Regions from separate parts of the Aphanothece sacrum FPU1 genome, predicted to be linked through region 2. Evidence: predicted binding sites of a transcription regulator. Region 2 holds the regulator's gene; each other region holds the start of a gene.

Region 1 (5,062 bases), 260 kb from region 2:
GAAGTAAGACCAACTCCTGATATTGAGCAAAATCCCCTTGAGTTTCAGATTTCTTTAGATGATATCTTTCCTGAAGACGATGACGACTCAAATTTAACCAATGAATCTACTCCATTAGGGGTGAGTCTCTCTACTGATGGATTAACCATTAACCCTGACTCAGCTTTACAGAAAACCTCTCAGACACCCGAACCTGTCATCGCTTGGGTAGAAGAAGAATTATATGAGTCTGAGGATTTCAATATTTCTGGTTCTCCTAAATCCACTTCTGAGGGAGAAGATTCTTTATCAACTTCTTTGGTATCTTCTAGTAATAGTTCTTCAAAAGATCGTTTTGTACGGGTAAGTTCAGATAACTTAAATCGTTTGATGGGATTAGCAGGAGAATCTTTAGTCGAAGCAACGGCTTTAGTTCCCTTATCTGAATCGTTTATTGCTCTGAAGAAAAATCAATTAGAACTTTCAAAATTACTCGAACAATTACAGATTAGTTTATCTCATGTAGCGGTTAATAAAGAGACAGAAACTTATTTGAATGAGGTACTTCATAAAGAGCGAGAATGTCGTTCTATTTTGAGCGATCGCTTGAGTGCTTTAGAACAATTTTCTTATCGATCAGCTAATTTATCGGATCGTCTTTATCGAGAAGTTATTGCTAGTCATATGCGTCCCTTTGAGGAAGGAGTAAGTAGTTTTCCTCGCATGGTTAGGGATTTAGCTAGACAATTAAATAAACGGGTTAAATTAGAAATTGTTGGTAAATCAACTATGGTAGATAGGGATATTCTCCGAAAATTAGAAGCTCCTTTAACCCAAATTTTACGCAATGCAATTGATCATGGAATTGAATTTCCTCATGAACGCATTGAACAAGGAAAATCACCGGAGGGTACCATTCATCTTGAGGCTGCTCACCGTTTTGGAATGTTATTAATTACTGTCTCTGATGATGGTAAAGGAATCTCTTTAGAAAAATTGCGTAAATCCATTGTCGAAAAGGGATTAGTTACCCAACAAATGGCTCAAGAACTCAATGAAACTGAGTTAATGGAATTTATCTTTTTACCTAGTTTTTCTACAGCGAATCAAATAACAGAAATTTCTGGACGGGGAGTTGGCTTAAATATTGCTAAAACGATGGTTCAAGAAGTAGGCGGCAATTTACAAGCTATTTCTAAACCAGGAAAAGGGACAAGTTTTCATTTTCAATTACCCTTAACTTTATCGGTTATTAGAACTCTATTAGTAGAAATTTCAGGGGAACCTTATGCGTTTCCTTTGTCTCGTATTGATCAAATTATTAATTTAAAATTAACAGAAATTAATTCAGTAGAAAACCGACAATATTTTACTTTAAATGAGCAGAATATTGGCTTAGTAAAAGCTGCTCAAGTCCTAGAGTTAACCGCTAAAACTATTCCCTCTGATCCTCTGTCCATTGTGATAGTTAGTGATCAAATGAATCGTTATGGATTGGTAGTTGATCGCTTTTTAGGAGAAAAAAATTTGGTAGTACGTCCTTTAGATCCTCGCTTGGGTAAAGTTCAAGATGTTAGTGGAGCCGCTTTATTAGAAGATGGCTCACCTATTTTAATTTTAGATGTTTTGGATTTAGTACGATCACTTGATAAATTATTAGCTAATATTCAAATTAATCAAGTTAATACTCATGAAGAAACTAATTGGACAAAGGGACAAAAAAGAATTTTAGTAGTTGATGATTCTATTACCGTTAGAGAAATGGAACGTAAATTATTAGAAAATAAAGGCTATGTTGTTGATGTAGCAGTTGATGGAATGGAAGGATGGAATGCGGTTAGAGTGGGTAATTATGATTTAGTCATTAGTGATATTGATATGCCGCGAATGAATGGCATCAAATTAGTTAATAATATTAAAAGTAATCTTCATTTAAAATCAACTCCAGTCATTATTGTTTCTTATAAAGATCGAGAAGAAGATCGATTACAAGGATTAGAATCAGGAGCAGATTATTATCTGACAAAAAGTAGTTTTCATGACGATACTTTAATTAATGCAGTTATTGATTTAATTGGACATTGACATACTCCCACCGTTAAGCGTTGCCCTCCACTGGGGATTCTTAAATTCGCACTTAAGAGTTTCTGCTTCACAGATTCTTGACTAGGCATTGCTACCCCCGCCAGATCATCTCCACAGACATTTTCTAACACGCCATGCCCAAATTCATAATTCATAATTCATAATTCATAATTCATAATTCATAATTCATAATTCATAATTCATAATTCATAATTCATAATTCATAATTCATAATTCATAATTCATAATTTATAAATAAAACTTAGGATTATTTACAGATTTAAACCGGATAATCCGTATCAAAGGCTACAAAAATTAAGTTAACCTATCCGTAGGATGAATTTTTTGAGACTAAATATACATCTGTCTAATAAGGAGTCTATCCATGGCTGAAACGCCCCAAGAAATCTTGAAGATGATTCAAGACAACAACATTCAGATGATTGACCTAAAATTCATTGATATGCCAGGAATTTGGCAACATTGTACTTTTTTCCACAATCAGATTGATGAAAATTCCTTTGTAGAGGGAGTTCCGTTTGACGGTTCGAGTATTCGGGGTTGGAAAGCCATCAATGAATCTGATATGTGTATGGTTCCAGACCCGAAAACGGCTTGGATTGACCCTTTCTACGAAGAACCAACCCTAAGCATGGTCTGTAGTATTAAGGAACCTCGTACAGGAGAATGGTATGGCCGTGATCCTCGTACCATTGCTCAGAAAGCGGTTGAATTCCTGAAAACTACAGGAATTGGTGACACAGTTTTCATTGGGCCAGAAGCAGAATTTTTTGTCTTTGATGATGTTCGTTTTAATCAAACTGAAAATCAAAGCTACTACTATGTAGACAGTGTTGAAGGACGCTGGAATAGTGGACGAGAAGAACAAGGCGGTAACTTAGGTTATAAACCAGGTTACAAACAAGGTTATTTCCCCGTAGCTCCCACAGACACGATGCAGGATATGCGGACGGAGATGCTGTTGACTATGGCCAAATGTGGGGTTCCCATTGAGAAACATCATCACGAAGTAGCTACAGGCGGTCAAAATGAGTTAGGGTTCCGTTTTGCCACCCTAGTAGAAGCGGCAGATTATTTGATGACGTACAAATATGTCATTAAAAACGTGGCCAAGAAATATGGTAAAACCGTAACTTTCATGCCTAAACCTTTGTTTAATGACAATGGTTCTGGGATGCACACCCATTTGTCTATCTGGAAAGCGGGACAACCTTTGTTCTGGGGTAATGGTTACGCAGATTTGAGTCCGATGGCACTTCATGCCATCGGTGGTGTCCTCAAACACGCTCCCGCACTGTTAGGATTAACTAATCCTACCACTAACTCTTATAAGCGTTTAGTGCCTGGTTTTGAAGCACCCGTTAATTTAGCTTATTCTCAAGGAAATCGTTCCGCATCAGTACGGATTCCCCTATCTGGTAAAAATCCTAAAGCAAAACGTTTCGAGTTCCGTTGTCCTGACGCTACTTGTAACCCCTATCTTGCTTTTGCAGCACTGCTTTGTGCTGTTGTGGATGGAATTAAGAACGAAATTGATCCTGGTGAGTCTTTAGACGTAGATATCTACGATCTCACCCCAGAAGAATTAAGTCACATTCCCTCTACTCCTGGTTCTCTCGAAGCAGCTTTAGAGTGTCTCGAAAACGATCATTCTTTCTTAACAGATACGGGAGTTTTCAGCACAGACTTTATCGAAAACTGGATTGAGTACAAATTGGATAATGAAGTTAACCCCATGCGGTTACGTCCTCATCCTTATGAGTTTGCACTGTATTATGATGTGTAAATTCCTTTTCAGGGGATTAATTGTCCCTTTTGATTGATTTATCTGACGCAACCCCAGGAGGTTATCCCTGGGGTTATTTGTTACTGACTCAAAATTCTTCAGCCTGATAGGTATAAAATTGTTGAAAAGCCCCAATGGTTTCAAACTCATAATTAGGAACCGGAGAGGGCAACATTAATTCAGTTTCGTAGATACTAAACAAAAGATAGTTATGGCGATTGGTAGTTTTAGTAATTAAGTTCTCAATATGAGGCCGCCCGGTATCTACAAGCGTTTTACAATAACTAACGAGAAACCCTCCAAGTTCCCCTTGAGCTTGAGGACAAACTTCTTGTTTGAGATAAACCGTCAGGGCCTCTGTCGCATAGTTTTCATAATCAGGTTGTCCTGGGTTCGTGACTGCCATACAAGCTCCAATTCCAGCTAAGGCCAATCCCCCCACGACGGTTACAAAGTGTAACGCTTCCATTTTCCTTCACTGCTAATTGATTGTGATTGTTAGGTTAACTTACTTTAACTAAACTTAGTTTAACGAATGATCAACAAAACAAAACTATGTTATACTGACGAAGGACAATGGCGAGCGTAGCCAAGTGGTTAAGGCAGTGGATTGTGGTTCCACCACTCGCGGGTTCAAGTCCCGTCGTTCGCCCTATCTTAAATGTCACTCATATAATGGATAAATTGCCGTTAAATATCCGTGAATGGGAATGTCCTAATTGTGGGATAGTCCATGACCGTGATGTAAACGCCAGTAGCAATATTTTGGCCGCAGGGCTTGCGGTGGCAGTCTGGGTCGCGACCATAAGACCCGAACAGTATAAATCTGTGAAGGCGGGTGGATGTCAAACAATAGTTCCAGTCAAAGGAGAACTAGCGATCGCGTAATTTTTAACAGGAATACGTCCCCCTAAATAAGCTATGCGTCCCGCTTCTGTGGCCATTCCCATGGCTTTAGCCATTAAAACCGGATTTTTAGCCAAAGCGATCGCACTATTAATTAACACTGCATCTGCCCCCATTTCCATCGCTTGAGAGGCTTCACTAGGGGTTCCTATCCCGGCATCAACCACCACAGGAATTTTAGCTTCTTCGATAATAATAGCAATATTGGCGGCGTTACGAATGCCTTGTCCTGAACCAATAGGAGAACCCAAAGGCATCACAGTTGCACATCCTACCCCTTCTAAA
Region 2 (5,062 bases):
AGTTACAATACTTAAGATGGTGGGTTACGACGCGCCTTAAAAGTTATGGGTTTTTCATCAAAATCATAGCCGCGTCTAACCCACCCTACGAATTATAAGCTTTACTTATCACCACAGGTACGGGAGAGCCATCTTTTAGGCTAAGGGCTTGACAAATCCTAAATAAGTAAGGCATAATAATAAATGCGCATAACGGGGATATAACTCAGTTGGTAGAGTGTCACAATGGCATTGTGAAAGTCAGCGGTTCGAGTCCGCTTATCTCCATAAGTTATCTGAGTTGTTTTAGATATCGCTCAATTAATAATATAGCCACAATGTCATCAACAGGACGGGGGGGAACCCTCATACCTGGTGGAACCAGACGAGCGAATCCCTTGGGAGGATACATTTCCCAATAGCGATCGCGGGCTTCTAGTGTACTATTACGCTCATCTATCATAATAACACAAATCCCGGAAGATAACTCAGCGTCTAACTGTTTTTTCCACTGTTTAGATGTAGTCTGGTTTCCCATCACCAAAAGTTCAATCTTAAACTGTTGACAAAGATCATTAATAGTCGTCATTGCTACCTCAGAATTAATAACTTGATGATAAAGTAATTGGTTATTTTTATTGATAACAGCAATACCACATTTATCTCGTCCTGGGTCAAATCCTAATAACATAAATCACCTATAAATAATAATTTAAGTTCCAAAAATAATTTCTCCATTCTTAATACCAATTAAGCGAACTTTTAAGGGGCCAATGGTATAAGTATCATCAAGAGAAATGACTCTAATTTCATCTAAACCATTTTCTGCTTTACTAATTTGTTCAATAAAATTTAGCATAGTTTTCAATCGTCCATCCCCCACTTGAATATTACCAACAACTCCAGCACTACGGGAGCGAAACTGAGTAGCAGCAAGGAGAATATCAAGTCTTTTTTGAATATTTTCTTCCGTTAAATCCAATGATTCCATAGAGACAGTCGCAATAGTTTCATCAGCGTTAAAAATCTTTTGATTAGGGACAACATCTGCAAAAACTCGAACTTCTTTTTCTCCTTTTACATAATTCCCTGCCGAAATTATTCTGACCACATATTCTTTACCATCTTTGAGTTGTTCATTTAACTGATCAACTTGAGATTTAGTAATTTTAACCACCCGATCATTAGGATCAACTTTTTCAGTTCCTACTGATTCAATTGCTGTGCGATTAGCCTGTCTAAGTAGTTCATCAATAGCTTGAATAGCGGCATTAGGATCAACAATGCGAACTCCTCCTATAGATAACACTTGACCTTTAACAAGGGCAATTTGTCGCTCTCGTAAGTCTTGATAATTCTGATAGTATTGTTCTAAAATATCTACTTGTCGTTGCAAATAAATCAATTCTCTTTCGGATTTTTTTAATTGAGATTCTCTATTTTTTACCGCTAAATCTTTTAGGTTAATTGCTTGGTCAAGTTGAACAATTTGCACATCTCTATTATCAATTTCTGTTTGTAATTTACTTTGTTGTTGTTGTAAATTTTGCAAGCGACTTTCAAGCTGTTTCAAACGGCTTTGTCGTTCTTGTAAAACACGATTTTGAGCAGAAATTTTTGTCTTACCTCTTTTAACTTCTGTATCCCGATTACGAATTTCTGATTGTAGTTGGCTAATTTGTTGATCAAGTTGAGTTTTATTGCGAACCAGTTCTTCTCTTTCTTTGAGTAATGTTTGAATATCCTCTCGTAGTTTTTTCCCTTGACTAACAACCGTTTTCAGTTGTTGTTGAGCTTTGGTAAAATTCTGATTAATAGATTCTAATTGTTTTTGAACTGTTTTTTGTTCCGTCTTAGCCGTATATAACTGTTTCTCAATATCTTGTTTATCATTAGCAACCCTTTCTAAATCTCCCTTAGCTGTTCGTAATTGTTTTTGAATTTCATCAAGTTGAAATAACCCTTCTCGTAACGATTTACTCAAGGTAAAAAGAATAATTAGGGTAGAAGCAGAAATTAGGGTTCCCGTCATCACTGTCACTAAAATTGCAGTTTGCTTAGGACGCAAGTTGCCGATACGCATTCTAGCTTTACCGACTTTAGTTCCTAAGCGATCGCCTAATGCTGCAATTAAGCCACCCAAGATTAAAATTGCTGCAATTAAAATATAAGCACTGGTCATGGGTGATTAGTGGTGAACACAGAATATTAAGTAAACTGTTGACTAAGAGCGACAGGGTTATGAACTGTAATCTTTTTCTTATGAATAGAAATCATTTCTTGTTCACGCAAATCCCCCAATAAACGGGTCACGGTCACACGGGTAGAACCAATTGCTTCAGCGATCGCCTGATGAGACAATTTTAAATCAATACGGATACCATCAGTGGTGGGTACGCCAAAATCTCGACATAAAATTAAGAGAAAACTGACCAAACGGGAACCCATATCACGATGGGCCAGGGTTTCAATCATCATTTCTGTTTGTAGAATGCGAGATGATAACCCCTGAAGCATTAAAATTGACAAATCGGGATTATTTTTTAAGGCCAGTTCCACTTGCTCAATAGGAGCAGAAAGTAATTCTACTGGGGTAAAAGCCACCGCATGATAAAAGCGATCAGAACGTTGGCCAGTAATCAGGGATAAAACACCAAATACACTATTTTCCCTCAATAAAGCCACCGTTATTTCTTCTCCTGCTTCATAAACACGAGAAAGCTTGACCGCACCTTTAAGTAAAAAATAGACTCTCTCGGCCGGATCACCCGGAAAAAAGATTGTCTTACCCCGTTCAAACGCTTCGACAACAGGAGGATACGGGCCGCCTCCAATTCGACGAAAGACGGCTGCTAGGGGTTTATCTTGTGGCAGAGATAGTTCCATTAGACTTCACTTAAAGTTAACAGGAGAATGAACCATTGTAACAGCATGAATAACTTAATCGTCAACTATAGACACATCACTTTAGCGTATCTTCAGAGGTTTGTGCTACGTTTTGCTTGACAATGTTTCTATGAGGATAACAAGTACCCTGTTCTGTCAATGATTATAACCATCCATATTTAGAACGGGGTAACTTAATTGACTCAAAATTGTACAATTGCTGAATAAACTATGTTAGATTTAACGGGAAAAAACGCTCTAGTAACAGGAATTGCTAATAATCGCTCGATTGCTTGGGGAATTGCCCAACAACTTCATAAAGCGGGTGCAAACCTCGGTGTTACCTATTTACCGGATGAAAAGGGCCGTTTTGAGAAAAAAGTCCGAGAAGTTGTAGAACCTCTGAATCCTTCTATTTTCGTGCCTTGTAATGTACAAGATGAGGCCCAGATGGAAGAAACATTTAAAGTAGTAGAGGAAACTTGGGGTAAACTCGATATTCTCATCCATTGTCTAGCTTTTGCGGATAAGGAAGGCTTAAGCGGTGATTTTTCGGGAATTTCCAGAGAATCGTTTACTCAGTCCTTAGAAATTAGTACTTTTTCTTTAGGAAATATGGCTAAGTATGCTAAACCTTTAATGAGTGAAGGAGGCAGTATTGTTACTCTTACTTATGTGGGGGGAGTGAAGGTAATTCCTAATTATAATTTAATGGGAGTTGCTAAGGCCGGATTAGAAATGACAGTACGTTATTTAGCGGCTGAATTAGGCCCCCAAAATATTCGAGTTAATGCTATTTCTGCTGGGCCAATTCGCACTTTAGCGGCTTCGGCAGTGGGGGGTATTCTTGATATGATTCATCATGTAGAAGCGGTTGCCCCATTAAGGCGTACAGTGACTCAATTAGAAGTAGGAAATACTGCTACATTTTTATCTAGTGACCTCGCTAGTGGCATCACCGGACAAGTGATTTATGTGGATGCGGGTTACGAAATTATGGGTATGTAAAAATTAAGAATGAGGGTTTATATTTTATGCCCTCATTCTGCTTATTGCTAACTTAGAGCTTCTGTTAAGAACGTGGTGCTAAGCTGTCACGAATCTAAATTGGTAGTTGAGACGGCAAGGGAGCAGGGAGAAAGAGCTTGAGCTTTTGTACTAAAATTCTCTATAACCATTTTAAATGCGTCTTAGCTTAGACTGAAGGCATTAATTGGGCTAAATTGACCTATGACCATTGGGATTCCCTCCGGGACGGCAACGCCGAACGGCCAACAAATACAACAGAAACCGCTTAACTTTGATGAGTTTCTCGCCTGTTATGGTGGTGATAACCGCTATGAACTGATTGATGGAGAAGTATTCGACTTGGAACCAACTGGCCAAAATGAGGAAGTTGCCGCTTTCATTACTACAAAGATCTGTGTCGAGATCGACGGAATAGGTTTACCTTGGTTTGTGCTTCAGAGGGGACTATTGTGCCCTTCTAATACTGATATGACAGCATTTAGACCTGATGTTGCCGTTGTTGATCGAAACTAACTTACTAAAGAACTGCTTTGGTCTGACCAGTCGATCCTAACTCTGGGTAGTTCAATTAAATTTGTCGCGGAAGTTGTGAGTAGCAACTGGCAAAATGATTATGCGCGAAAGGTTGAAGACCCGTATTATTTCTGCAAGAAAAGCGACGAAATATGAAGAACGAACCTACTTCGAGCAACTCTCAAACTGATTGGCAACGATTGGATGCGATGAGTGATGAAGATATTGATTTATCAGATTGTCCAGAGATTACGCCGGAAATGTTTGCTAAGCCTACGAATTATAAGCTTTACTTATCACCACAGGTACGGGAGAGCCAAAATCAATAACAATGTATTGACACATTTATTATTCATTTGCTATACTACATAGTAAGAAACCGCAGATAAGTTGAAATAAAATTTAGGACTTTTCTGTTCCCTATACTTTTTTAAGCCCAAAATTACATCCTAAACAACATTTTTCTGGCGATTACAACAAAACTTGTAAGGGAAAAGAAAAAACCATGCCTAATAATACAGTAAACATTCCTATCCCCTTTTCTACGATCATTATTGGCACTAATGATGGTGAAATTCTAATAGGAACATCAGAACATGATGTTATTGATGGTCGAGGCGGAAATGATAATATTTCGGGACTCATCGGCAACGAC
Region 3 (5,062 bases), 320 kb from region 2:
AGAATCTGGTTATTAGATAAAAATAAGGTTCAACAAGCTCTTTATTATCTTGTTTTAAGTATTTTAGAGTCATTGGAAGTGGGAGGAGAAATTCGTATTCATGTTTCTCGTCGCAGTAAAAATCTTAACATTTCGATTTGGGTTTCTCATCCTTGGTTGGGTGATGGTTTACCTCAAGTTAATATGTCTGCTTCTTCGCTTAATCATAAGTTAGCAAAACTGCAAAGTTCTCTATCTAGTTTGCCTCAAGATCAAACTTTTACAACTACTTTAGAAGATAAAATATTAAGTGCATCTTCATTAGAAAATATGATTCATCAAGAACAGTTTTATGAATCTAATCATAAGACTTCTCAAGAGTTACTCGGTTTATTATTAGGATGTTATTTTACTGAAAGTCATGGAGGAAAAATTGTGATTCAAGGTTCTTTAGAGTCTGGTTATCGTTATATTTTAATGTTTCCTAAAATTGGAGGAGATGAGAAATAAGTAGGTAGACAAAATTAATTACACAAAATTTGTAGGGGCGGGTTTTTTACGAAATCTATGATTCTCACAAAAAAACTAGATAAACCCGCCGGAGGGTTTTTAATCATAATTATGATTGACTTCGCTTGTAAATTAGATAAACCCGCCCGTACAATAAACCCGCCCCTTTTTTTAAAAAAACTTTTTTAATCCTCCCCCTTGAAGGGGGAGGTAACTATCTTAATGCAAAAAGAGGACTCCCGTTAGACCGCCCAAGCGGTTAACGGCGGGAGTGTCAATAACTATTAGATTTCTGATAACACACTTCAATGATTGTATGGACATTCCCTCTAGGACTAAAATCTCCTTTAAGAGTCACTTCTAAGGGATCACAAGCAGCAACAAAATCATCCAGAATTTGATTAACACACTCTTCGTGAGAAATATAGCGATCGCGGTAACTATTAATATAAAGTTTCAAAGATTTTAATTCCACAACTTTCTCATTCGGGACATAGGTCAGATAAATAGTGGCAAAATCGGGATATCCAGAAAAGGGACATTTACAGGTAAATTCTGGTAAAGTGACCTGAATGTCATATTTTCTGCCGATACGAGGGTTAGGGAAAGTTATCAATTGCCCTTCAATAATAGCACGTTCTCCATATTTAAGGGTCGTAGATTCTGAATCGGGTACTAGGGTCATAAATGGGATGATTGTCAACAAATAAACATAAAGTAACGTTTTGAAAAGTTGATGGATCTAGATTACCAAGCTCAAAAATACCTAAAACTAAGTATTTATACAAGATCTAGCCGATTAGGTATGTATATTACCGTAGTTGACACCGATCAAATGTAAAGTATTATGTAAGAGATTAAATTTTTAATCTTCAATAAATGTAACTTTAAAGATCAAAATAGTCATGAACCGTTACATTCGCCTGATTTCCACCTTTTCTTTAGGGGTTGCCTTAACCCTGAGTCTTGCTTCTAAAGCTCCAGCAGCCAAGCTGGCACCAAGTATCGGATCTACTTCGACAGGAGGAAATGATGACCCCAACAGCTTTATTACTATTGGCTTTGAGTTTCGCGCTCTAAGTAATATCCTGATTAAGAGTTTAGGGGTTTATACTCAAGGAGATTCCCAAAATCCCGTTCGTCCCTCTCAAATCGATGTTGATGTTGCTCGTCCTGTGGGATTATGGCGAGTAAGTGATCGCAGTTTATTAGGACAAATAATAGTACAACCCGGAGGCAACCAGTGTCAAAATGATTTCTGTTTTGCTGATCTTCCCACACTTGTAGAGTTAAAAGCTGGAGAAGATTATCGAATCGGAGTTTATTATGCAGATGCTAAACCAGGAGACAAACTACAAAATACCACACTTACTAATATTGATCCTAAGATAAATTTGGTGGTTAATAGATTTTTTGCTTCAAATTTTAGTGATCAATTAAAATATCCCGATCAGGAAGTTCCTAATTCATTTACCACATCGGCTAATGTGATAATTATAACGGAAGTCCCAGAATCAAGTGCTGTTGGAGCTTTGTTTTTATTGGTACTTGGTGGCTATTTGTTCAAAAAACAATAGAATAACATTACTTAATATTAAGATCTTTCTCAACAACGGATAGCCACACAATAAAAGTGGTTCCCGTCTTTTTGTCTTTATCTGTCGGACTGATTAGTTCAATTTTTCCCTGCATTTGATTAATCAGATCTCTCACAATAGCTAATCCTAACCCGCTTCCGGTAATATTTCCCTGAGATTGAATCCCTCGATAATGTCTCTCAAAAATATGTGCTTGATCTGCTGCTGGAATACCATACCCATTATCCTCAATAGCGATTCCCTGATATTCTTTTTCGTCTATTACACAAGATAATCCGGCTCTAATTCTCACTTTACCACCTTTTGGGGTATATTTAATGCCATTGTCAATCAGATTACTCAAAACCTCTCGCAAAGCTGGCCCATTGCCCCAAATTAATGATAAGTGTTTGGGAAGATTTGAGGTTAAGTTGATACCTTTTTCCTGAGCAATAGTTTGACTTGAAGTTAACAAAGGCTCTAAAATTTCTTTAATGTCTAGAGAACTTAAGGTTAAAGACTTACTAGGAGGTAAAGATGGGATATTGCTCCGAAACTCACTTAAGGAGATAGAATCAGTGGTAAGGGTGATTATCTCCTCATTCGCAGCGATCGCGTCTTGCTGTGTCTCAAAGTCTTTAATCAAGTCCTGTAAATGCTCACTCTCCCGGACAATATTTTCCACAATAGAACGACTCTTATCATCGGGAAGTAAGCGTTTAAGGAGAAGCTTACTAAAAATTCTTAAGGCAGTTAAAGGGTTCCGCAACTGATGAAACAAATCATCAAGGCGATCGCGTTCTTTCTCTTGTTGTATCTGCTGCTGATTTAACTGATGCTGATACCAATTTTGACTATGATCTAAATAATGGGCAATGGCTAAAGTTCTGGCAATGGTTTCTACCTGGGTTAACTCGTCGGGTTGCCATCGGTAATCTTTACGTTTGGTTACTAATAATCCTACAACTATCTCTTGATGAATTAAGGGTAAAACCAGTTGATAAGGCCCCATTCCATAATGATCATCGATTTGTGTCTTTTGAGAGTTTGTTTTCCCTCGAAGGGGTTTAGACCTGACCAAGGATTCTATATTTGTCAGGGTTTTCTGAGATTCCCCCTTGTTCCAAACATCTAGTAATCCTATACTTGTCGTGTTTTTGTCCCAGATGGTTTCTGCTGCTGGATAGACCACAATCGGTATCAAATGGGTCTGTGTACCCTCTTGATTCTCTTGGGTTAAGTAAACTCCACTCCAGTCAGCTTTGAGTCCTTGTGCTAACAGCAGAACTTGAGACTGACATAAAGCAATAAAGTCTCGACTAGGTGGTGCGAAAGGATAAGTAGAAGAAAACATGAGAATGATCCATCATTTTATTAAGTTTTGTAACAAAAGGTTAAGTTTTTTTAACAAAATATTTAAGTAATTTTAGAATAATCCCTGAAAAAGCCGATGAGAAAAGGGATTTCAGGAATGAATAGACTTAGACCGTTGATGAGAGAGGCTTGATTTTCTTAAATTAAAAGGATATAATGACATCGGCTTTTGTATCTATCATTACAGCATTTAGCCGGAATAGGAGGTAAAAGGGTTGGCACGCAAACGCAAACGGAAGAGTCGTCGTCGTCAAGAAGGTCGCAAAATTCTCGAACTTGTACCCCAATATAGCATCGAAAGCGGTGAGGATAAACCCGTGACTGCTGCTAGAAAGTATATTCGTGACTTAGGGATACAACCTCCGGCTTTATTGATTGTAAAACGAAATGAGCATACAACAGATAGATATTTTTGGGCAGAAAAGGGTCTATTTGGTGCTCAGTATGTTGAAGAAAATCATTTCCTCTTCCCTAGTTTAAGGGAGTTTCAACCACTTGTGCCGCCTAAAACACCTGCGGTGGCTGGCAGCACTCGTTAGTCAACTCAATGACTATAACATTAAGTGTATCCTCCGAATCAATTTTTAGGGGGATACATTTTTTTTTGTGGGAGATCTACTAACATTCCTTTCATGTACGAAAATTGTTGATCAAAAGCAGTATGGATTACCATCTGAGGTAAAGTCTAGTTAAACTATAAATTGATTTTCCTGTTCTAGGGATTCCTACTGATGAAATGGTCTATTTTTTGGCAAAGTTGGCAATTTTTGTGTAAATGTCGATTTTTACAACGGGTTTTAGCCACTTTTTTGAGTATTTTATTGATAAATAATCCTATTTTTGCTGTTTCTCCCCCAAAACCTGAAATTAGAGGGGTTTGGTTAACTACTAATGACACTAATACTTTACTCGATCAAACAAAATTAGAAGAAGCGATCGCCCAATTAGCTCGTCTTAATTTTAATACAGTATATCCTGTAGTTTGGAATTCTGGTTATGCGCTGTATCCGAGTGAAATAGCCAAAAAAGAAGGAATTCAGCCTTTTGTACATAAAGGATTACAAGGTCAAGATCCCTTGACAGATTTAATTACTAAAGCACATAATCAGGGATTATTAGTATTACCTTGGTTTGAATTTGGATTTATGGCTCCACCAACTTCAGAATTAGCCATTAAACACCCTAATTGGATAACACAAAAAAGAGATGGAAGTCAAACGACTATTAGTGCAGCAGGGGAAGTTGTTTGGTTAAACCCGTTTCATCCAGAGGTGCAAAAGTTCATTACTTCTTTAGTGATAGAAGTGATGAATTTATATGATGTCGATGGTATTCAATTTGATGATCATTTAAGTTTACCGAGTGAATTAGGCTACGATAGTTATACGGTTAATTTATATAAACAGGAAACGAAAAAAGATCCCCCTGCGAATGCAAAAGATGAAGCTTGGTTAAAGTGGCGGGCTGATAAATTGACTGCTTATGTGGCTCAATTAAATCAAGCAATTAAAACTAAAAAAAGTAATGCCATTTTTTCCGTTTCTCCTAATCCTTATGATACCGCGTATAGTGCTTATTTACAAGATTGGTTAACCTGGGTAAGACAAGATTTAATTGATGAA

The links. The regulator NtcA, encoded in region 2, controls nitrogen genes in cyanobacteria. The targets are predictions, from matches to a motif close to TTTGTANCNNNNGNTACAAA.
Region 1: glnA (type I glutamate--ammonia ligase) is a predicted target of NtcA. The motif match lies at 2,358-2,377, and genes of this name have one in related genera.
Region 3: AsFPU1_RS11150 (DUF3155 domain-containing protein) is a predicted target of NtcA. The motif match lies at 3,609-3,628, and genes of this name have one in related genera.

What each region holds. Positions count from the first base shown of each region.
Region 1 covers NZ_BDQK01000013.1:188,818-193,879, forward strand. Annotated here, with positions in the region: gene AsFPU1_RS11445 (hybrid sensor histidine kinase/response regulator) at 1-2,064, shown strand, start outside; gene glnA (type I glutamate--ammonia ligase) at 2,450-3,871, shown strand; gene AsFPU1_RS11460 (DUF4359 domain-containing protein) at 3,960-4,340, opposite strand; tRNA gene AsFPU1_RS11465 (tRNA-His) at 4,451-4,523, shown strand; partial or broken gene AsFPU1_RS11470 (zinc ribbon domain-containing protein) at 4,532-4,759, shown strand; gene thiO (glycine oxidase ThiO) at 4,717-5,062, opposite strand, start outside.
Region 2 covers NZ_BDQK01000013.1:445,509-450,570, reverse strand. Annotated here, with positions in the region: tRNA gene AsFPU1_RS12725 (tRNA-Ala) at 195-267, shown strand; gene AsFPU1_RS12720 (pre-16S rRNA-processing nuclease YqgF) at 272-670, opposite strand; gene AsFPU1_RS12715 (DUF3084 family protein) at 692-2,161, opposite strand; gene ntcA (global nitrogen regulator NtcA) at 2,188-2,865, opposite strand; gene fabI (enoyl-ACP reductase FabI) at 3,097-3,873, shown strand; gene AsFPU1_RS12700 (PDDEXK family nuclease) at 4,096-4,407, shown strand; gene AsFPU1_RS22660 (hypothetical protein) at 4,560-4,736, shown strand; gene AsFPU1_RS12695 (calcium-binding protein) at 4,913-5,062, shown strand, end outside.
Region 3 covers NZ_BDQK01000013.1:128,992-134,053, reverse strand. Annotated here, with positions in the region: gene AsFPU1_RS11170 (GAF domain-containing sensor histidine kinase) at 1-489, shown strand, start outside; gene queF (preQ(1) synthase) at 764-1,174, opposite strand; gene AsFPU1_RS11160 (hypothetical protein) at 1,395-2,066, shown strand; gene AsFPU1_RS11155 (GAF domain-containing sensor histidine kinase) at 2,074-3,420, opposite strand; gene AsFPU1_RS11150 (DUF3155 domain-containing protein) at 3,656-3,979, shown strand; gene AsFPU1_RS11145 (family 10 glycosylhydrolase) at 4,172-5,062, shown strand, end outside.